Regions from separate parts of the Streptomyces sp. NPDC030296 genome, predicted to be linked through region 3. Evidence: riboswitches for the same ligand, from Rfam matches in the RefSeq annotation. Region 3 holds a riboswitch; each other region holds the start of a gene.
What was found. Region 3 has a riboswitch for cyclic di-AMP ahead of ACZ4Z3_RS29855 (transglycosylase family protein). Riboswitches for the same ligand answer to the same signal wherever they lie in the genome.

Region 1 (7,361 bases), on a different contig from region 3:
CGGCCGAGTCCCGGCTGGTGCGCGGCGAGCTGACCTACGGCGAGAAGGTCATCGGCAGCCGCCGCGGGCACACCGGACACCAGCACCTGCCCTGGGTCGCCCTCGACACCGATGCCACCGAGGAGCACGGCGAGGTCTACGGCTGCGCCCTCGGCTGGTCGGGCTCCTGGCGGATCGCCGTGGCCCAGCTCCCGGACGCGCGGGTGCAGATCACCGGCGGTGCCGGGTACGACGAGTCGGGCCTGCTGCGACTGGAGGCGGGCGAGACGTTCACCACTCCCGTCTTCGCCGGACTGTGGTCCGACGGCGGCCACGGCGGGGCGAGCCGCGCCTGGCACGCCTACCAGCGGGCGTACGTCATCCCGGACGCCGACCGGGACCGTCCGGTGCTGTTCAACTCCTGGGAGGCCACCGAGTTCGACATCTCGGAGGAGCAGCAGCGGGCGCTCGCCGAGCGGGCGGCGGCCATCGGGGTCGAGCTGTTCGTGGTCGACGACGGCTGGTTCGGGGCGCGCACCAGCGACCGGGCCGGACTCGGCGACTGGACGCCCAACCCGGACCGCTTCCCCGAGGGGCTGAAGCCGCTCGCCGACCAGGTGCACGCCCTCGGCATGCAGTTCGGCATCTGGGTGGAGCCCGAGATGGTCAACCCGGACAGCGAGTTGTACCGGGCGCACCCCGACTGGGCACAGTTCCAACCGGGACGAAAGCGGACAGAGCTCCGCAATCAACTGGTGCTCAACCTCGCGCGGCCGGACGTCCAGGAGTACCTGTGGGAGAAGCTGGACACCCTGCTCTCCAGCGCCCCGATCGACTATGTGAAGTGGGACTTCAACCGCTGCTTCACGGACGCCGGCTGGCCCGGTGAGGAGTACCCGCAGAAGCTGTGGGTCGAGCACGTGCACGCCTACTACGCCCTGCTGGACCGGCTGCGGGCCGCGCACCCCGGCGTCGCCTTCGAGTCGTGTTCGGGCGGCGGCGGCCGGATCGACCTCGGGGTCATGTCGCGGACCGACCAGGTGTGGACCTCCGACAACACCGACCCGCTGGACCGGCTCGCCATCCAGCACGGGTTCACCCACATCCACCCTGCGCGGGTCATGGCCGCCTGGGTCACCGACAGCCCGAACAACCAGCTCAACGGCCGGGTCAGCTCCCTGCGGTTCCGCTTCGTCAGTGCCATGGCGGGCGTGCTCGGCGTCGGCGGCGACCTCACGCGGTGGAGCGACGAGGAACTGGCCGAGGCGCGGGAGTGGGTGGAGCTGTACAAGGAGATCAAGCCCGCGGTGCAGCGCGGTGACCTCTACCGGCTGCGCCCGCCGAGCGGAGGGCTGAGCGCCGTGCAGTACGTCCACGGCGACGAGGTGGTCGTCCTCGCCTGCCTCCAGGCCCAGCACTACGGCGAGCCGCTCCCGCCGCTCCGGCTGCGCGGCCTCGATTCCGCGGCAACCTATGAATGCCGCGAAACGGGCGAACTGCACCGAGGGGCGGTGCTGTTGCATCACGGCCTGCGGACGGGGCTGCATGGCGACTTCGATGCGAAGGTTGTCCGTCTGCGTCGTATGTGAGCGTTCTGTCCGAAATCGAACCGTTAATCCAACTGGCCCTGGAATAAAGACTACTGAGGCGTAGGCGCGTGAGCAGCGTCATATCCGTGACGCACGGTCGCCGCCATGTCCACGTAATTTTCATGTATTTCCAGGGCCGTTGGAAAGGGGTGTCCGGGGCCTGTTTACGGAGCGTAATCGGGATTCGTTGTATGGATCACGTAGGAAGACGCACAGGAAATCCCGATGGTTGTCTCTGTGGGGACAAGTCGCTTACGTTCACCCTCGATCCGGACGGACGCCCAATCCTGCCGCCGACCGGAGCCGCGTACCGACCCGATCCACGGCAGGAGCGGGGGACCCACAGGTAGTACCGCCTGTTCCGGTCTCCGGAACGGCTAGGGGTAAAGCCGGGCACAAGCCCGGCCGGACATCTCCAGTCCGCACCCGACAGCTCACCTCGCAGGCGCCGGAGAGGAATTCGCCATGCCCGCGAAGGGTAAGCACCGCCGTCCCAAGTCCCAGCGTCTCACCCGCTCCATCGCCGCCGCCGGAACCGGTGGCGCCGCGCTCGCGCTGCCCCTGATGGGCGCCGCCGGCGCCCACGCCGCGACCCCCACGGCCGCCGTCTCCGGGGCTTCCGAGAAGACGATCGCGGCCACCCCCGAGAAGGGTGCCGTCGAACAGGTCGCCGCCAAGAAGAAGGCGACGAAGACCTACACGGTGAAGGCCGGCGACTACCTCGCGAAGATCGCGGACGAGCAGGACGTCCGGGGCGGTTGGAAGCGGCTCTACTCGGACAACCGTTCCGTGATCGGCTCCGACCCCTCGCTCATCCACCCCGGTCTGAAGCTCACCATCGGCGGCAAGGCCGTGAAGGCCGGGCTGTCGCAGTCGTCGACGAAGGCTCCGTCGACGCAGTCGTCCAAGCCCTCCGAGGCGTCGAAGACCTCCGCGTCCGCGACGAAGGAGGCGGCCGACACGTCCGCGGGTCAGGCCGCCCCGTCGAACAACTCCGGCTTCACCCTGCCCATCGAGGGCGCGACCATCGGCACGGCGTACAAGACCGCCGGCAGCATGTGGTCCAGCGGCTACCACACCGGTGTCGACTTCGTGGCCCCGACCGGCACGAGCCTCAAGGCCGTGGGCGCGGGCACCGTCGTCTCCGCCGGCTGGGGCGGCGCGTACGGCAACCAGGTCGTCATCAAGCTCGCCGACGGCTACTACGCCCAGTACGCCCACCTCTCCTCGATCGGCGTCTCCGCGGGCCAGTCCGTGACCGTCGGCCAGCAGATAGGGCTGTCGGGCGCGACCGGCAACGTCACCGGCCCGCATCTGCACTTCGAGATGCGCACGACCGCCGACTACGGCTCGGACATCGACCCGCTGGCCTACCTCCGGTCGAAGGGCGTCACCGTCTGACGTGCCGCTGATGGCTGGTCGAGTGCGGTCGAAGGCCGGACCCCGATCCCCGGGGTCCGGCCTTCGGCGTGCTCGGGACCGGTCTGTGCGGCGGCTGCCTGGACCTGGCGTATTCCCGGGTTGATCGGATCGTGAAGCGTGGTCTATCTCACCGCCCGTCAACCCCTTATTACGGTCGCGTAGGTCACATCCGAAGGTGAATCATGACCCGATGTGGCAGACGATTCGAAGAACAGCAGATCAGTGATCGGGTCGTACGTGGCGGTGGGGGACAGCTTCACCGAGGGCGTCGGCGACCCCGGCCCCGACGGGGCGTTCGTCGGTTGGGCGGACCGGTTCGCGGTGCTCCTCGCGGACCGGGTGCCCGAGGGCGACTTCAGATACACCAATCTCGCGGTACGGGGGAAGCTGCTCGACCAGATCGTCGAGGACCAGGTGCCGCGGGCTCTCGAACTCGCGCCTGACCTCATGTCCTTCTGCGCGGGCGGCAACGACATCATCCGTCCCGGCACCGACCCCGACGAGGTCGCCGAGCGGTTCGAGCGGGCGGTGGCCCGGCTCACCTCGGCGGTCGGCACGGTGATGGTGACCACCGGCTTCGACACGCGGAACGTGCCGGTGCTCCGGCACCTGCGGGGGAAGATCGCGACGTACAACGGGCATGTGCGGGCCATCGCCGACCGGTACGGCTGTCCCGTGCTCGACCTGTGGTCACTGAAGACCGTGCAGGACCGGCGGGCCTGGGACGACGACCGGTTGCACCTGTCGCCCGAGGGGCACACGCGGGTCGCGCTGCGGGCCGGGCAGGTGCTCGGCCTCGAGGTGCCGGCGGACCCCGAGCAGCCGTGGCCGCCGCTGCCGCCGCGGGGGACGTTCGAGGTGCGGCGGGACAACATCCACTGGGCGCGGGAGTACCTCGTGCCGTGGATCGGACGGCGGCTGCGCGGGGAGTCGTCCGGGGACCATGTGTCGGCGAAGGGGGCGTTGTCGCCCGACGACATCAAGACGCGGATCGCGTCCGTGGCCTGAACCAGTTGCCGTTCGGCCGCTCGCGCGTTCGGTTCGGCGTGGGGCGGGCCGTGCCGGCGCGTCAGCCCGTCGCTCGGTGCCCTACTGCTCGGGGGTGAGTAGGGGCGGGTTCTCTGGGCCGCTGTGGGCGACGGGCCTGACGCACCGGCACCGCCCCTTCGGTGCGTGGGTGGCCGGCCCGCCGTGGTCGTACCGCGGCGAAGTTCAGGTTGGCGGTGTTTCCGGCAGGTTGAGTTCGCGGGCCAGGGTCTCGTCCGCCCACTGTTGGGCCTTTGTGCGGGAGACCGCTCCGTCGTAGGCCGTGAGTTGTACGGCCAGGCCGTCCAGGAGGGCGGTGAGGCGGAGAGCCGATGCCTGCGGGTCGGGGCAGTGGAACTCGCCGGCGGCCGCGCCCTCCTCGATGAGGCCGGTGAGCGCGGCCTTCCACTGGAGGTCCAGGGCACGGGTGACCTCGCGGAGGGCGGGGTCGCGGAGGGAGACCGCCCAGCCCTCGATCCACAGGCGCCAGCCCTTGGCCTGGCCGGTGGGGGCGTACCAGCGGACGGCCGCCCGGAGGCGGCGCAGCGCCGTCGTCCGGCGGGCGATCAGCTTGCGGAGGCGGGCGAGGTCGCCCTCGGCGGCGTAGCGGAAGGCCTCGGCGACCAGCTTCTCCTTGGTCGAGAAGTGGTAGAGCACCAAGGCGTTGCTCACACCGAGGGACGCGGCCACGTCGGCGATCCGTACCGCCGCCACGCCCCGCGCCTCGATCTGCTCGATGGCCGCCCGCAGCAGTTCCTCGCGCCGCTCGGCCACGCTCAACCTGACCCTGCCCACACGGCAACCTTACCTACGGGTCAGATCGGGCGATGGCGCCCATAGCGTGCCTCGATGACCGGGAGGCGGTCGGCGGCCAGCGCGTGTGCGGCCGCCCGGGGAGTCGTGCCGTCACGCTCGGCGCGGGACAGCATCAGGTCCACCAGGGCGCGCATGGAGCGGCGGGTGTGGTCGAAGGAGCTGCGCGCGTCCGGGGCGATGTCGCCGAACAGGGTCCACCACCACCAGGCGTTCGTGGCGGAGTTGACGACCACGTCGGGGAGGACCGTCACCCCGCGGGCCGTGAGCAGGGCCTCGGCCTCGGGGATGACCGGCATGTTGGCCGCCTCGACGATCAGACGGGCGGTGATCCGCCCCTGGTTGGCCGGGTCGATGGCGTACGAGACGGCCGCGGGGACCAGCACGTCGGCGTCGACGGCCAGCCAGGCGTCCGGGGAGGTCTCCCGGTCCTCCGGGCGCAGCGCGGCGCGGTCGACCGCGCCATGGGCGTCGCGGGCGGCGAGCAGGGCCTCGACGTCCAGGCCGGCGGGGTTCTCGACGGTGCCCTTGATGTCGGCCACGGCGACGATCGTGAGGCCCGCCCGGGCGAGGAAGCGGGCGGTGGCGCCGCCCATGGTGCCCAGGCCCTGCACGGCGACCCGCGTCCCGGCGTACGGCGTGCGGGTCCTGTCCAGGGCCGTCAGGACGGACTCGGCGACCCCGCAGCCGCCCACCAGCTCGTCGAGCCCGATCCCGTCCACCTCGACGGCGAACGCGTCCGCCAGCCGCTGCCGGGCGGCCCGCTCGTCGTCCAGCAGGGGATAGACGGCCTGGACGGTCGAGACGAGACCCGCCTCCGCGGCGGCCCGGTCCACCAGGTCCTGGGAGAGCCCCAGGTCCTCGCCGGTCGTCCAGAACGCCTCGATGTACGGGCGCGTCGCCCGCAGATAGCGCACCAGGACGCCGTACGCCTCCGGGTCCCGGGGATCGCAGTCGATGCCGCCCTTGGCGCCGCCGAGCGGGACGTAACGGCCCTCGGGGTCGTAGTGCAGCGCCTCCTTCATGGTCATGCCGCGGGCCAGCCCGGCGACCTCGTCGAGGGAGCAGCCCGGCCGCATCCGCAGTCCACCGCTGGCCACCCCGCGCACCAGCCGGTCCACCACGAGGAACCCGCGGCGGCCCGTGACGTGATCGGTCCAGGTCAGGGAGAGGTAGGGGGCGGACATACGGGCTCCTGGAAGACGGCCGGAGTGCGAGTGGCGGTGGCGGGCGGGAACGGATGGCGGGCGGATCGGGTTGTAGGAAGCAGGCGCCGGGTCCGCACCAGCCGGGGAACAGATGGCACTACTGAACCGTTGGTCAGTATGTCACCGTGCCCCCCGGATCGGGCGCGGTGCTGTCAGCGGGGCGGACCATAATGGAATGCCTCAGCGAATTCACCAGGAGGTGCCGTGTCCGGTTCCCGTTCGCAGAGCTCGGGGCTGCGTGTCCAGCCAGCCGCCTTCGGTGCGGTTCCGACCGGCGCCAGGCTGGAGCGGATCCGCCGCTCCCCGCACTTCGCGAACGGCGCGTTCGTGAACCCCGAGGGTGCCCGCATCGGACCCTCGCGCGGTGTCGCCCTGGAGATGGCCAAGGGGTACCTCCGCAAGGACGAGCGGGTCCGCCGGGCCCCCGCCGGCCTGATCCCCGTGCACTCCACGACCCTCGCCGACCTGGCCAGACCCCCGGCGAGCGGTCTGCGCACCACATGGATGGGCCACTCCAGCGTGCTCGCCGAGATCGACGGACACCGGGTGCTCTTCGACCCCGTCTGGGGTGAGCGCTGCTCCCCCTTCGCCTTCGCCGGACCCAAGCGGCTCCACCCGGCGCCGCTGCCCCTGGCCGCCCTCGGCCCGGTCGACGTCGTCGTCATCTCGCACGACCACTACGACCATCTCGACATGCCCACGATCAAGGCGCTGGCCGGCACGGACACGGTCTTCGCGGTCCCCCTCGGCGTCGGCGCCCATCTGGAGCACTGGGGTGTCTCCGAGGGCCGTATCCGCGAGCTGGACTGGAACGAGGCGACGAAGGTGGGCGGCCTCACCCTGACCGCCACCCCCGCCCGGCACTTCTGCGGCCGCGGCCTGCGCAACGCCCAGCAGACGCTGTGGGCGTCCTGGGTCGTCGCCGGTGACGAGCACCGGATCTACCACAGCGGCGACACCGGCTACTTCCAGGGCTTCGAGGACATCGGCGCCGAGCACGGCCCGTTCGACATCACCATGATCCAGATCGGCGCGTACAGCGAGTTCTGGCCCGACATCCACATGACGCCCGAGGAAGGGCTGCAGACGCACCTGGACCTCCAGGGCGGCGGAACCGGCGGTGTGCTGCTGCCGATCCACTGGGCGACGTTCAACCTGGCGATGCACTCCTGGGCGGAGCCCGGCGAGCGCTCGCTGTGGGCCGCGCACGAGGCGGGGGTCACCCTGGCCACGCCGCGGCCGGGCGAGCCGTTCGAGCCGCGGAACACCCCGCCGGCCGACCCGTGGTGGCGGTCCGTCGCCCGCCGGCCGGCCGAGGGCTGGA
Region 2 (7,361 bases), on a different contig from region 3:
GTACGACCACGGCGACAGTGCCCCCGAGGTGCCCGAAGCGCACGAGCACCCCTCCCCGGAGGCCGTGGAGTTCGCCCAGCAGGCGACCGCCACCTTCGAGCACCTCGCCCCGTACGACGACGATCAAGCCCTCTCCGATGACGGCGAGTTCGAGCACGGCCGGGCCGCGCTCCTCGACGACCAGGAGGAGGCCGCCCCGACCGCCGCGGCGAGCCCGGGCCGGGCGGCCACTCGCGCGGCCTCGCGGTCACGTCGTCGCGCTCCGGCCAAACGTTCCGCCCTGCTGACGGTGGCCGTGCCCTCGGCATGCGTCATGGGTGTCGCCGGTATCGCGGCGGCCTCGGTCGGCATCGGTGGAGGCGAGACGGAGACGACGGCGGCCACCAAGTCGGACGCCACCGCCGTGAAGCCGTCCGCCGCCAACAACCAGCTCGACACCCAGCTGGAGAGCCTGTCCGCCGAGGCGGACGACTTCGCCGACCGGGCGAGCCGTACGCAGGAGCGCATCGACCTGAAGGCCCAGCAGGAGCTGGAGCAGAAGAAGGCGGCGGCCGAGGCGGCCCGCAAGGAGCGGCTGCGGCCGAAGTTCGCGCTGCCCGTCGCCAAGCACGGGCTCAGCGCGTACTACGGGCAGTCCGGCGTCAACTGGATGTCGCTGCACACCGGTATCGACTTCCCCGTCTCATACGGCACGCCGGTGATGGCCGCGACCGACGGCACCGTGCGCACGCAGTGGAACCCGGCCTACGGCAACATGGTCATCGTGACCGCCAAGGACGGCACCGAGACCTGGTACTGCCACCTCTCCACGTACAAGGTCGCCTCCGGTGCGACGGTCAAGGCCGGCGATGTCATCGCCTACTCGGGCAACTCGGGCAACTCGACCGGCCCGCACCTGCACTTCGAGGTCCACCCCGCGGGCGGCTCGGCCATAGACCCCCTGCCGTGGCTGCGCAGCCACGGACTGGACCCGACGTAACCGTCACCGACCGGCACCAACACGACAACCGGGCCCCTGCTGAGCAGGGGCCCGAGTCATGTCACCGGAGGCGGAGGCTCGTCACCGAGCCTCGGGTCGCTACAGCTTCTCCACCGGCGCGTACCGCAGCAGCAGCCGCTTCGGCTTGGCGTCACCGAAGTCGATCGTCGCCTCCCCGTTGGCCCCCGTGCCCTTGACCGCGATGACCGTGCCGAGGCCGAACTGGTCGTGGGTGACGCGGTCGCCGACGGCGAGGGAGACCACCGGCTTCTCGTTGGTGCGACGGGTGGCGAAGCCGGACGCGCCCGAGGCGGAGGAACGGGAGCGCGACGACGACAACGACGACGCGATCCCGCCGACCGGCCCCGAGGACATCGGCGCGGAGCCGCCCTTGCGCTTCCACTCCAGGTAGCTCGCCGGGATCTCCTCCAGGAAGCGGGACGGCGGGTTGTACGACGGCTGCCCCCAGGCGCTGCGCATCGACGACCGGGTGAGATAGAGCCGCTCCCGCGCGCGGGTGATGCCGACGTAGGCGAGGCGGCGCTCCTCCTCCAGCTCCTTGGTCTGGCCCAGGGCACGCATGTGCGGGAAGACCCCGTCCTCCATGCCCGTCAGGAAGACGACGGGGAACTCCAGGCCCTTGGCGGTGTGGAGGGTCATGAGCGTGATGACGCCCGAGCCGTCCTCGTCCTCGTCGGGGATCTGGTCGGAGTCGGCGACCAGGGCGACCCGCTCCAGGAACTCGGCGAGACTGGCCGGGGTCGCGCCCTCGCCTTCCGCCGCGCCGGCCTCCTGCTCGAACTCCAGGGCCACGGCCGCGAGTTCCTGGAGGTTCTCGATGCGGGTCTCGTCCTGCGGGTCGGTGGACGCCTGCAACTCGGCCAGATAGCCCGTGCGCTCGAGGACCGCCTCCAGGACGGTCGCGGGACCTGCGCCGGACTCGACGACGGTCCGCAGGTCCTCCATCAGCGTGTTGAACCGCTTGACCGCGTTCGTCGACCGGGCGGCCATGCCGTATGCCTCGTCGACGCGCTTCAGCGCCTGCGGGAAGCTGATCTTCTCGCGCTGGGAGAGGGCGTCGATCATCGCCTCGGCACGGTCACCGATGCCCCGCTTGGGGACGTTCAGGATGCGGCGCAGCGGGACCGAGTCCTCCGGGTTGGCGAGAACACGCAGGTAGGCCAGGACGTCCCGGACCTCCTTGCGCTCGTAGAAGCGGACGCCGCCGACGACCTTGTAGGGCAGGCCGACGCGGATGAAGACTTCTTCGAACACACGGGACTGGGCGTTGGTCCGGTAGAAGACGGCGACGTCCCCGGCCTTCGCGTGGCCCGCGTCCGTGAGGCGGTCTATCTCGTCGGCGACGAACTGGGCCTCGTCGTGCTCGGTGTCGGCGACGTACCCGGTGATCTGCGCGCCGGCGCCCGCGTTGGTCCACAGGTTCTTGGGGCGGCGGGACTCGTTGCGCTCGATGACGGCGTTGGCGGCGGAGAGGATCGTCTGCGTCGAGCGGTAGTTCTGTTCGAGCAGGATCGTCGTCGCGTTCGGGTAGTCCTCCTCGAATTGGAGGATGTTGCGGATCGTCGCGCCGCGGAAGGCGTAGATCGACTGGTCGGCGTCACCGACGACGCACAGCTCGGCGGGCTGGATGTCGTACTCGCTGGGGGGCACGTCGACGGGGTGCTCGGAGGTGCCGACCAGCTCCCTGACCAGGGCGTACTGGGCGTGGTTGGTGTCCTGGTACTCGTCGACGAGGACGTGACGGAAACGACGGCGGTAGTGCTCGGCGACATCCGGGAAGGCGCGCAGCAGATTGACCGTCGTCATGATCAGGTCGTCGAAGTCGAGCGCGTTCGCCTCGCGGAGGCGGGACTGGTAGAGCGCGTAGGCCTGCGCGAGGGTCTTCTCGAAGCCGTCGGTGGCCTGGGCGGCGAAGTCCTCCTCGTCGATCAGCTCGTTCTTCAGGTTGCTGATCTTGGCGCTGAAGGACTTGGGCGGGAAGCGCTTGGGGTCGAGGTCCAGATCACGGCAGACCAGGGCCATCAGGCGCTTGCTGTCGGCGGCGTCGTAGATCGAGAAGGATGAGGTGAAGCCCAGCTTCTTGCTCTCGCGGCGCAGGATGCGGACGCAGGCGCTGTGGAAGGTCATGACCCACATCGCGTTCGCCCGCGGCCCGACGAGCTGCTCGACACGCTCCTTCATCTCACCCGCGGCCTTGTTGGTGAAGGTGATCGCGAGGATCTGGCCCGGATGGACGTTCCGCTCGCCGAGCAGGTGGGCGATGCGGTGGGTGAGCACGCGGGTCTTGCCTGAGCCGGCGCCGGCCACGATGAGCAGGGGGGAGCCGGCGTGCACGACGGCCGCGCGCTGGTTCTCGTTCAGCCCGTCCAGGAGGGCGGCCGCGTCGATCGCGGGGCGTGGGGCGCCGTCGCGGTAGTAGGCGTCCCGGTCCGGCGGCACGTCGAACTTCCCGCCGAACAGATCGTCCGGAATCGACTCCGGCACATGATCGTCCTCGGGCGGCGGCGGGGGCTCCTCGTCACGGCCGCGGGGGGCCTGGAGGTCCGCCAGGAAGCTGTCGTCAAAGAGGCTGCTCATCGCTCTCCGAGTCTAGGCGCCCCCACTGACAGCGAGGGGCCGCCCCGGGAAGTCCGTGGGCACGCTCCGGGCCGCGCCCCGTGGAGCCGTGGGCCATCGGTCGCACGCACCCCATCACGGTGAGCGACCGAACGTAGCACCTATCGTGTCCGCGAGGCCAAGGTCACGAAAACGTATCGGGCATATCGAACATCAACCTTCACACGGACCACACCAGTTGGCTAGCGTCTTGGGTCAGGCCGTACGACCCAACCGGCGAACGTCGCCGGGCCGCACGGCCTCCGCCGAGTCCGGTGCGCCCCTCCACGGCAGCCGGAGCCGGGGACCCACCGACCTCTGGGGTGAATCGACCCGACCGCCGTACGCGGCGAGGGCCGTAGGGCAAACCTTCCGAAAGCTTGCGCCCGAACCCGACAGCTAACTCGGTAGGCGGACTACGGAAGGAGTCGCCGAACCATGGCGCCGCACCGCAAGCCGCGTCCGGCCGGCCGGACGCGCGCGGGCATCCGCACCCCCGCTCTCGCCACCGCCGCCCTCACCTCCGTGGCCCTGCTCTCCCAGACGGCCACCGCCGCCCCTTCGACCGACGACAAGCCGAGTCTGGAGGAGATCGAGAAGAAGGTAGGCGATCTCTACCGCCAGGCGGAGACGGCGACCGAGAAGTACAACGCGGTCAAGGAGAAGACCGCAAAGCAGAAGAAACAGGTCGACAACCTCCTCGACGACGTCGCGAAGCGGACGGAAAAGCTCAACGAAGCGCGCGGCGAACTGGGTTCGTACGCGGCCGCCCAGTACCGGACGGGCGCGGCCGCCCCCGACACGGCGGCCCTGCTCCTGGCGGACGACCCGCAGGAGTACTTCGCCCAGAACCAGTTGATGGACCGGCTGACGGACCGCCAGCAGGAGTCCGTCGACGAGTACGTCGCGCAGCAGGCGGAGACCTCGCAGCGGCGCCAGGAGGCGTCCGAGGGCCTGGAACAGCTCACCGAGTCGCAGAACGCCCTCAAGTCCAGCAAGGCCAAGGTCCAGGCGAAGCTCGCCGCGGCCCGCGAACTGCTCTCCCAGCTCACCGCCGAGGAGAAGGCCAGGCTCGCGGACATCGAGCAGCGGAAGCAGGAGGAGGCCGACCGCAAGGCGGAGGAGCTGGCGCGGCAGCAGGCGGCGGCCGAGTCACGGGCCGAGTCACCCCAGGAGACGCAGGAGGCCCCTCAGGACACCTCCGCCTCAACCTCCCCGTCCACATCCACCCGGACCACGACGACGGTCGAGGACTCGACCTACGCCACGAAGGCCGCCAAGGCCCTCGCCTTCGCCCGTGCGCAGATCGGCAAGCCGTACGTCTGGGGCGCCACCGGTCCCGGCTCCTACGACTGCTCCGGCCTCACCCAGGCCGCCTGGAAGGCCGCCGGCGTCGACCTCCCCCGCACCACCTACGACCAGGTCAACGCCGGTACGACCGTCTCACTCCCCGCCGCCCGTCCCGGAGACCTGATCTTCTTCTACGACAACATCGGCCACGTCGGCCTCTACATCGGCAACGGCATGATGATCCACGCCCCGAAGCCGGGCACCTACGTCCGCGAGGAGTCGATCTTCTACGACGGCGAGTCCTCCATCCACAGCGTGGTGCGGCCGGCGTAACCGTCGAGCGGCCGGTTCGCGGGGAGGCGTGCCGGCTCAGGTCCAGAGCACCGCGATGAAGACGTTCGCCATGGTGAGTGCGCCCACCAGCCCGAACAGCGACTTGTCCACGGTCTCCTCGTCGCGCTTGACGTACACCAGCCCCAGGATCACGACCAGCAGCGCCATCTTGACGCCGATCTTGATGTTGTTGACGGGCTGGTCGTCCGCCTGGTTGAGGCCGACGAGGATCGCTCCGGTGATCAACATGGTGAGCGCGCCGTGCAGCATGGCGGGGACGAAGAGGGCGGTGCCCTGGCCCATGGCCTTCATCTGGGTGAGGAAACCGCCCAGGAGAGCGGCGATCCCGATGATGTGGAGCGCGACGAAGAGGTGGATGAGTACGTCCATGGCCGGAGCCTAATGAGGAGGCGACGACCGGCCGGGCACCGGGGGCGGGGTGCTTCACTGGCGTGAGGCGCTTCCGGACGCGGAGGACTTCCGGACGCGGAGGACTTCCGGGCGCGGGAGGCTCCCGGAGGCGGGGGCTTCAAGCGGTCACCTCGGCGACGTCGCCAGGGCCGAGACTGGGTCGCTGGAGCGTCCACGACGTCCGTAAACGTGGCAGAACAGCCGCTCCGGGCTGCCGGGAGCTTCCGGGCGCGGCCAGTGGGTGACGTCGACCGCGAGGACGAAGCGGTCGTTGGCCGCCTTGGGCTGCGGCAGCACCGCCAGGGCGTGGCGAAGCGCGTACGCATCGATGCGTGCGCAGTTCAGCGCGTCACTCGAGTGGCCGGCGTCGCCGGAGGGGCGGCGCGGGGCGATGTACCCCGTGGCGGGACAGCGGCGGTGCCGCTTCGTCGGCGCGTGGCATGATCGACGACGGCAGCGCGATCGACCCCAAGCCTTGCTTTTCGAATCCAAGACCCTGCGCCGCAAGTGGTGGCGATGGAATCGATCTTGCATATATGCGCCCCATAGCACCGTCTCGCCCCGTCCCGGCCGGGAATCGCCGCATCGGTCATCGCGCAGTGTGATTACGACGGCGCCAGGGCGAGATCGCGGTCACATACGGTCACCTCGCGGTCGGTGCGCGCCACTTCCGTACAACGCGTTACCGGCCCGACACAGTCAGGTTTAGCGTCCTCCTTCAGGTGACCGGCTCCCCACCGCCGCCCGGGCCAGGGGCGGCAGTCGGACACCACCGCCGAGAAAGTCCGGCGGCGTCCCGCTCCCCCCTGTGCGGGCCGCCGCCGGATGCGTCACCGCTCCCCCAGGCGGTCCGTGCGCTCCGACGTACGGACGGCGGTCGTACGAGAGGACTTGGAGTCCCACGTGGCAGCGCACCGCAAGCCCAGACAGCGCTCGCTCGGCGGCCCGACGGTCCGCACGGCCGCGACCCTCGCGCTCGCCGGCGCGGCGACCGCGACCGGTTTCGACGGTACCGGGCACGCCGACCCTCACCTCACGCCCGAGCAGCTCAAGGCGAAGGTGGACAAGCTGTACGAGGAGGCGGAAGTCGCCACCGACAAGTACAACGGAGCCAAGGAGAAGGCTGACAAGGCGCAGATGAAACTGGAGGAACTGCGCGACCAGGCGGCCCGCCGCACCGACCGGCTCAACTCCGCCCGCGAGCAGTTGGGTTCGCTGGCCACCGCGCAGTACAGGACCGGCGGCATCGACCCGTCGTGGCAGCTGGCGCTCTCCGGTGACCCGGACCAGTACCTCGACAACGCCGCCCTGGCCGAACGCGTCGGCCACCGGCAGGCGGCCGATGTGGCCGGCGTACGGCAGCAGCTGCTGGAGATCGAACGGCTCCGCGGGGCCGCCCGTGTCGAACTGGGCACCCTCAGGACCAAGCAGCAGGAGGTCAAGCGGCACAAGAAGACGGTCACCTCGAAGTTGACCGAGGCACGGCGGCTCCTCGACCGCCTGACGCCCGAGGACCGGACCCGTCTGAGCAGCCCCGGCTCCGGCACCGGTCACGCCTCGCGCTCCGCCCTCTCCTCCCCGCGCACCTTCACCGGCCCGGTCTCACCGGCCTCCTCCGCCTCCGCCGCCCCCAATCCCCGTGCCGCCTCAGCCGTTTCCTACGCGTACTCCAAGCTCGGCAGCCCGTACGTCTGGGGTGCCACAGGCCCCAACGCCTTCGACTGCTCCGGCC
Region 3 (7,361 bases):
CGGCGCATCTGGTGGACGCCGGGGACGAGGCGGCCGCGATCCGGTACCTGGAGATCGCCGCGCAGGGCGGAAGCGTCGAGGCGGCGCGCGAGGCGGGGCGGTTGCACCGCGAGCGCGCCGAGCTGTGGCTGCGCACGGCCGCCGAGGCGGGGGACGGGGCGGCGGCGCACGAGCTGGGCGATCTGCTGCTGGGGTCCGGACAGGCTGACGCGCTGCGCTGGTTCGTCAGGGCGGTCCGGTCCGGTCACGAGGAGGCGTCCACGAGCCTGGGCCGGGCCCTGTACTACCGGAAGAGCACGAACGCGGAGTTCTGGCTCCGCCGCGGTGCGGCGCTCGGGGACGCCCACGCCGTGCACGCGCTCGCCGCGTACCTGCACAGCCTCGGCGACCACGACGAGGAGGCGGAGCGGCTGTTCCGTGAGGCCAAGGAGGCGGGCCACCCTGCCGCGTCCCGCCATCTCGGCGCCCTCCTCCTTCGCGAGGGCGACCACCCCTCCGACGAGGTGAGGAACCTGCTCCACGAGGACGCCGCACAGGGCAGTGGTGACGCCGCCTACTGGTTGTCGCAGTACCACCGTCGGCGCGGGGACATCGACGAGGCCGACAAGTGGCTCCACAGGGCCGCCGAACTGGATCAGTACCACGCCATGCGCGACCTGGGCCTGCTGCCCGTACCCCCCGGCGACCAGCCCGATACCGTCGACGAGTGACCAACCAGCCCCACCCGCCGCACTCCCAGCCGCAGCCGCGCTCCCAGCCGCAGCCGGCCCCCGACCAGGCCTCCGCCCCGGCCCCGGCGCCCGCCCTGTTCACCTGGGAGTTCGCCACCGACCCCTATCCCGCCTACGCCTGGCTCCGTGAGCACGCGCCCGTGCACCGTACGAAGCTGCCCAGCGGTGTGGAGGCCTGGCTGGTCACCCGGTACGCCGACGCCAAGCAGGCCCTCGCCGACCAGCGTCTGTCCAAGAACCCGGCGCATCACGACGAGCCCGCGCACGCCAAGGGCAAGACCGGTATCCCCGGTGAGCGCAAGGCCGAGCTGATGACGCATCTGCTGAACATCGACCCGCCGGACCACACCCGGCTGCGCCGCCTCGTCTCCAAGGCCTTCACACCGCGCCGGGTCGCCGAGTTCGCCCCCAGGGTCCAGGAGCTGACGGACGACCTCATCGACCGGTTCGCCGAGAAGGGCGAGGCCGACCTCATCCACGAGTTCGCCTTCCCGCTGCCCATCTACGCGATCTGCGACCTGCTCGGCGTCCCCCGCGAGGACCAGGACGACTTCCGGGACTGGGCGGGCATGATGATCCGGCACGGCGGCGGGCCGCGTGGCGGGGTCGCGAGGTCGGTGAAGAAGATGCGCGGCTATCTCGCGGACCTCATCCACCGCAAGCGCGAGGCGCTGCCCGCCGAACCCGGCCCCGGCGAGGACCTCATCTCCGGTCTCATCCGCGCCTCGGACCACGGTGAGCACCTCACCGAGAACGAGGCCGCCGCCATGGCCTTCATCCTTCTGTTCGCCGGTTTCGAGACCACCGTCAACCTCATCGGCAACGGCACCTACGCCCTCCTCACCCACCCCGAGCAGCGCGCCCGCCTCCAGACCTCCCTCGCCGCGGGCGAGACCGCCCTGCTGGAGACCGGTGTCGAGGAACTCCTCCGCTACGACGGGCCGGTGGAGCTGGCCACCTGGCGGTTCGCCACGCGGCCGCTCACCGTCGGCGGGCAGGACATCGCCCCCGGCGACCCGGTGCTGGTGGTCCTCGCGGCGGCCGACCGCGACCCCGCCCGTTTCGCCGACCCCGACACCCTCGACCTGTCCCGCCGCGACAACCAGCACCTCGGCTACGGCCACGGCATCCACTACTGCCTGGGCGCGCCCCTCGCCCGCCTGGAGGGGCAGACCGCGCTGGCGACGCTCCTCACCCGCCTGCCCGACCTGCGGCTCGCCGCCGACCCGGCGGACCTGCGCTGGCGCGGCGGGCTCATCATGCGCGGACTGCGCACCCTTCCCGTCGAGTTCACACCGCGTCAGGGCTGATGAACGGCCTGTGCCCTTATCAGGATCAGCGGCCGAAGGTGACGCACCCTCAAGTTCGTGATCTTCACGTGATCTCCGCTGCATTAACTTGTGACAACTGATCGTCTACGGCTACGTTCACACGTCAGTGCGAAGGGTCGTCACATCCCTCGCACAGATCTCTGCTGTCGCGTGAAAGGCAACCGCATGCTCTCCGGGAACGGTCGTCACCGTCGCCCCCGTCAGGCTCCGGCACTCCTCGTCGCGGCGGGAGTGACCGGCTCCGCCATCGCCATCCCGCTCCTCGGCGCCACCGGCGCGAGTGCGGCCAGTGGAACCACCTGGGACCAGGTGGCGGAGTGCGAGAGCGGCGGCTCCTGGAGCGCGGACACCGGGAACGGACGCTACGGCGGCCTCCAGATCTCCCAGGCCGACTGGGAGAACCACGGCGGCCTCGACTACGCGACCAGCCCCGACCAGGCCAGCCGTTCGCAGCAAATCGCGGTCGCCGAGAGGATCCTCGACGACCAGGGTGTGGGCGCCTGGTCGACCTGCGGACTCCTCCACAACCTCGACGGCGACTCCGCCTCGGCCGACGTGAACACCGGGGTGGCGGGCGATTCGTCCAGCTCTGGTGATTCGTCCGGTTCGTCCAACTCGTCGGGCATCTCCACCAAGTCCAGCGACTCGTCTGATTCCTCGGAGTCATCTGACTTGTCCGGTTCGTCGGATTCGTCCTCTCGTGCCTCCGGGGACTCCGCCAAGGCCGACGCGGACGCGGGCGACTCCTCCGAGTCCGCTGAGTCCTCGGGCTCCGGCCGCGTCGGCGGTTCGCAGGAATCCGGCAGCTCGGCCGAGGTCGACGCCAAGAATGGCGACTCGGACAACTCCACGCCGGGCGACACCCCTTCCACCAGCGGCGATGCCGACGCCGGCACCGGTCGCCACCGTGGCGCCAGCGCCGAGGAGGGCGTCCACACGGACGTGGCCGACTCCCGTGGCGACGCCTCCACCGGCCGTCATGCCTCCCGTGGCGGCGACGCGTCCCGCGAGGCTGTCGACGGCTCGTACACCGTCCGCCCCGGGGACAGTCTGACGGCCATCGCCGACTCCCTTGAGCTGACCGGCGGGTGGCGGGAGCTGTACGCCGAGAACGAGGGCACGGTCGGGACCGACCCGGACCTCATCCTTCCCGGTCAGACCCTGGAAGTCGGTGCCGAAACGGGCGAAAAGTAGCGGCAGTTCGGGTCACGGTTCGCCCCTTAATGCCCGTTTTGATCTCGGTGGGAGATGAATCACAGACCCCCTGATCGTCTTTGAAATTCGGCGAATCACGTGTTTACGGTCGTGACCGCTCGCCACAGCGGGCCCCTGCGGTCGTCACGCCGAATCCTGCCGACGGCCGCTCGGAACAGTCGTCGCGTCAAGCGCCGTAGGCAGGAGCGGGGGACCCAAGGTTTGTGCCGGGTCCGGCGGTTGAGGCCCTTGGGGTCACACCGCCGGCACCGGCTCGGGGTGAAGCCGCATCACGTGAGCCGAAAGGCGAGCGGGTGCGGCCGGGCAACTCAACCGGCCCGAACCCGACAGCTCACCTCGTAGGCGTCGGTGAGGGGATCACTCCATGCTGTTTTCCAGCAAGGGCAAGCACCGCCGTCCGTCCAAGACCGCCCGCGCCATCGCCGTCGCCGGTGTCACCGGCGCCGCCGCGATAGCCGCCCCGCTCATGGCGGCCGGCAGCGCCTCCGCCGCCACCGCGTCCGAGTGGGACGCCGTCGCCCAGTGCGAGTCCGGCGGCGACTGGACCATCAACACCGGCAACGGCTACTACGGCGGTCTGCAGTTCTCGGCCTCCACCTGGGCCGCTTACGGCGGTACGCAGTACGCCTCCACCGCCGACCAGGCCAGCAAGGCCCAGCAGATCGCCATCGCCGAGAAGGTCCTCGCGGGCCAGGGCAAGGGTGCCTGGCCGGTCTGCGGCAAGGGCCTGTCCGGCGCCTCGTACGACGGTGCCGCCGCCTCCTCCGGCAACTCCGGCTCGAGCCCCTCCTCGTCCTCTTCCTCCTCGCAGAAGAGCACCCAGGAGACCCGCGCCTCGCGTTCCTCCGAGCGCGCCACCGTCGAGACCCCGACCGGCAAGAAGGTCAAGAAGGGCGACGGCGAGTACAAGGTCGTCAAGGGCGACACCCTCAGCAGCATCGCCGCGAAGAAGAACGTCAAGGGTGGCTGGGAGAAGCTCTTCGAGCTGAACAAGGACATCATCGACGACGCCGACTTCATCTACCCCGGCCAGCAGCTCCACCTGAGCTGACGGCCGGTTCCGGACGGTCGCCGCGGCCGGGCCCCTGGGGTCCGCCGCGGCCTGGCCGGGACCGCGGTTCGGCCGGGCCGAAAAAAAGGCCGCTCCCCGGCTGAACCGGGGTCCGCTCACAGCCGTGTCCTCCTGAGTGAAGACCTCGTGAGGGCCGTCCCCCGTCCCCACGGGCTCCCCGCCCCGGTGCGCATTCCCCCGTACGCACCGGGGCGGGGTTTTTCTGTGTCCGGGGCCGTCGCGCTCCCCCTTCTGTTCACTTTCCTGCCCACCCCCCTTTGTTCCGAGCTGGAACAATGGGTACGGTCTGTCTGTCCACGGGACGGTCGGTCGGCTGCCGACGGCCCCGGGGCGGTTAGGCTCTAGTCGCACGGCCCCCGTGGCCCCGCACCAACGCGTCACATCCCAAGAAGGAGATGCTCGTGCCGTCCATCGACGTCGTCGTAGCCCGGGAAATCCTGGACTCCCGAGGCAACCCCACGGTCGAGGTCGAGGTCGGCCTCGACGACGGCAGCACCGGTCGTGCCGCCGTCCCGTCCGGCGCCTCCACGGGCGCCTTCGAGGCCATCGAGCTCCGTGACGGCGACCCGAACCGCTACCTCGGCAAGGGCGTCGAGAAGGCCGTCCTCGCCGTGATCGAGCAGATCGGCCCGGAGCTGGTCGGCTACGACGCCACCGAGCAGCGCCTGATCGACCAGGCCATGTTCGACCTGGACGCCACCGACAACAAGGGCTCCCTCGGCGCCAACGCCATCCTCGGCGTCTCCCTCGCCGTCGCCCACGCCGCCTCCGAGGCCAGCGACCTCCCGCTCTTCCGCTACCTGGGCGGCCCGAACGCGCACCTGCTGCCCGTTCCGATGATGAACATCCTGAACGGCGGCTCGCACGCCGACACCAACGTGGACATCCAGGAGTTCATGATCGCCCCGATCGGCGCGGAGTCCTTCTCCGAGGCGCTGCGCTGGGGCGCCGAGGTCTACCACACCCTCAAGAAGGTCCTGAAGCGCAAGGGCCTGAACACCGGCCTCGGCGACGAGGGCGGCTTCGCCCCGAACCTGGACTCCAACCGCGCCGCCCTCGACCTCATCCTCGAGGCCGTCAACGAGGCCGGCTACACCCCCGGCGAGCAGATCGCCCTGGCGCTCGACGTCGCCGCCTCCGAGTTCTACAAGGACGGCGTCTACGTCTTCGAGGGCAAGGAGCGCACCGCCGCCGAGATGACGGACTACTACGCGGAGCTCGTCGACGCGTACCCGCTCGTCTCCATCGAGGACCCGCTGTTCGAGGACGACTGGGACGGCTGGAAGACCATCACCGAGCGCCTCGGCGACAAGGTGCAGCTCGTCGGCGACGACCTGTTCGTCACCAACCCCGAGCGCCTCGCCCGCGGCATCGAGGAGGGCGCGGCCAACGCGCTGCTCGTCAAGGTCAACCAGATCGGCTCGCTCACCGAGACCCTGGACGCCGTCGAGCTGGCCCAGCGCAACGGCTTCAAGTGCATGATGTCCCACCGCTCCGGCGAGACCGAGGACGTCACCATCGCCGACCTCGCCGTCGCCGTGAACTGCGGCCAGATCAAGACCGGCGCCCCGGCCCGCTCGGACCGCGTCGCCAAGTACAACCAGCTGCTGCGCATCGAGGAGATCCTCGACGACGCCGCGGTGTACGCCGGCCGCAGCGCCTTCCCGCGCTTCAAGGGCTGACCTGCTCGCCACGGGCACAGCAAGGGCTGACCCCGTAGGGCGGCAGTAGGAAGCGTCGCACGTACGTCCCCGTACCCGGTCCCGTACCGTGTGCGGGGACGTACGCACGTTGGGCCCGTAGGAAGGGGAAGTGGGACATGCCCGTGAAGGACCGGGACCGTTTCTCCACCGCGACCCGGCTGAAGCTGCTCGGTGAGCAGACGGCCGCCCGGGTCTACCGCTCCCAGACCCGGCGCCAGGCGCGCCGCTCCCGGCTCACCGGCCGGGCCGCGCTGCTCGCCCTCGTCCTCTGCTCGATGATCGTGGCCCTCGCCTACCCCATAAGGCAGTACGTCTCCCAGCGCGCCGAGATCGCCGACATGCGGCGCCAGCGCCAGGAGGCGCGCGAGCGCGTCGAGGAGCTGCGCGACCTCAAGGCACGCTGGCAGGACGACGCGTACGCCGAGCAGCGCATCCGGGAGCGGCTGCACTACGTCATGCCGGGCGAGACCGGCTACACCATGATCGACCCGGACGCGGCGAAGCAGTCCCGCACGACGCAGGGGGCGGCCCACCTCCCCTGGTACACCAACGTCTGGGACGGGGTCGACAAGGCCGACGCCGCCGCCCAGTAACCGACCAGAGCTCCAGAGGACTTACGTACAGGTATGGACACGCCCCCGCCCTCCACCCCGCGCACCGAGCCCACCGACGCGGATGTCGAGGCCTTCCAGCAGCAGCTCGGGCGCCCGCCGCGCGGACTGCGCGCGATCGCGCACCGGTGCCCGTGCGGGCAGCCGGACGTCGTCGAGACGGCGCCGCGCCTGCCGGACGGGACGCCGTTCCCGACGACGTACTACCTGACGTGTCCGCGGGCCGCCTCCGCGATCGGCACGCTGGAGGCGAACGGCGTGATGAAGGAGATGACGGAGCGCCTGGCGACCGACCCCGAACTCGCCGCCGCGTACCGGGCCGCGCACGAGGACTACATCGCCCGCCGGGACGAGATCGAGGTCCTGGAGGGCTTCCCGAGCGCGGGCGGCATGCCGGACCGCGTGAAGTGCCTCCACGTCCTCGTGGCGCACTCCCTGGCCGCCGGCCCCGGGGTGAACCCGCTGGGCGACGAGGCGATCGCGATGCTGCCGGAGTGGTGGGCGAAGGGACCGTGCGTGGTTCCCGCAGAGGAGGCCGCCAAGTGACCCGTGTCGCCGCCATCGACTGCGGTACCAACTCCATCCGGCTGCTCGTCGCCGACGCCGACCCCGAGTCGGGTGAACTCGTCGATCTGGAGCGCCGGATGACGATCGTGCGGCTCGGCCAGGGCGTCGACCGTACGGGCCGGCTGGCGCCC

Region 1: linked by a shared signal. The riboswitch ahead of ACZ4Z3_RS14710 (M23 family metallopeptidase) and the one ahead of ACZ4Z3_RS29855 (transglycosylase family protein) in region 3 are both predicted to bind cyclic di-AMP.
Region 2: linked by a shared signal. The riboswitch ahead of ACZ4Z3_RS08960 (C40 family peptidase) and the one ahead of ACZ4Z3_RS29855 (transglycosylase family protein) in region 3 are both predicted to bind cyclic di-AMP.

What each region holds. Positions count from the first base shown of each region.
Region 1 is NZ_JBVICQ010000004.1:625,235-632,595, forward strand. Features, by position in the region: gene ACZ4Z3_RS14705 (alpha-galactosidase) at 1-1,568, shown strand, start outside; cyclic di-AMP (ydaO/yuaA leader) riboswitch at 1,871-2,029, shown strand; gene ACZ4Z3_RS14710 (M23 family metallopeptidase) at 2,034-2,969, shown strand; gene ACZ4Z3_RS14715 (SGNH/GDSL hydrolase family protein) at 3,213-3,998, shown strand; gene ACZ4Z3_RS14720 (TetR/AcrR family transcriptional regulator) at 4,203-4,811, opposite strand; gene ACZ4Z3_RS14725 (Glu/Leu/Phe/Val dehydrogenase dimerization domain-containing protein) at 4,832-6,016, opposite strand; gene ACZ4Z3_RS14730 (MBL fold metallo-hydrolase) at 6,242-7,361, shown strand, end outside.
Region 2 is NZ_JBVICQ010000003.1:193,543-200,903, reverse strand. Features, by position in the region: gene ACZ4Z3_RS08970 (M23 family metallopeptidase) at 1-979, shown strand, start outside; gene pcrA (DNA helicase PcrA) at 1,079-3,577, opposite strand; cyclic di-AMP (ydaO/yuaA leader) riboswitch at 3,850-4,024, shown strand; gene ACZ4Z3_RS08960 (C40 family peptidase) at 4,034-5,218, shown strand; gene ACZ4Z3_RS08955 (hypothetical protein) at 5,255-5,608, opposite strand; partial or broken gene ACZ4Z3_RS08950 (transposase) at 5,789-5,992, opposite strand; gene ACZ4Z3_RS08945 (C40 family peptidase) at 6,533-7,361, shown strand, end outside.
Region 3 is NZ_JBVICQ010000011.1:160,527-167,887, forward strand. Features, by position in the region: gene ACZ4Z3_RS29840 (tetratricopeptide repeat protein) at 1-710, shown strand, start outside; gene ACZ4Z3_RS29845 (cytochrome P450 family protein) at 707-2,041, shown strand; gene ACZ4Z3_RS29850 (transglycosylase family protein) at 2,228-3,256, shown strand; cyclic di-AMP (ydaO/yuaA leader) riboswitch at 3,439-3,637, shown strand; gene ACZ4Z3_RS29855 (transglycosylase family protein) at 3,642-4,328, shown strand; gene eno (phosphopyruvate hydratase) at 4,751-6,031, shown strand; gene ACZ4Z3_RS29865 (FtsB family cell division protein) at 6,169-6,645, shown strand; gene ACZ4Z3_RS29870 (DUF501 domain-containing protein) at 6,679-7,209, shown strand; gene ACZ4Z3_RS29875 (Ppx/GppA phosphatase family protein) at 7,206-7,361, shown strand, end outside.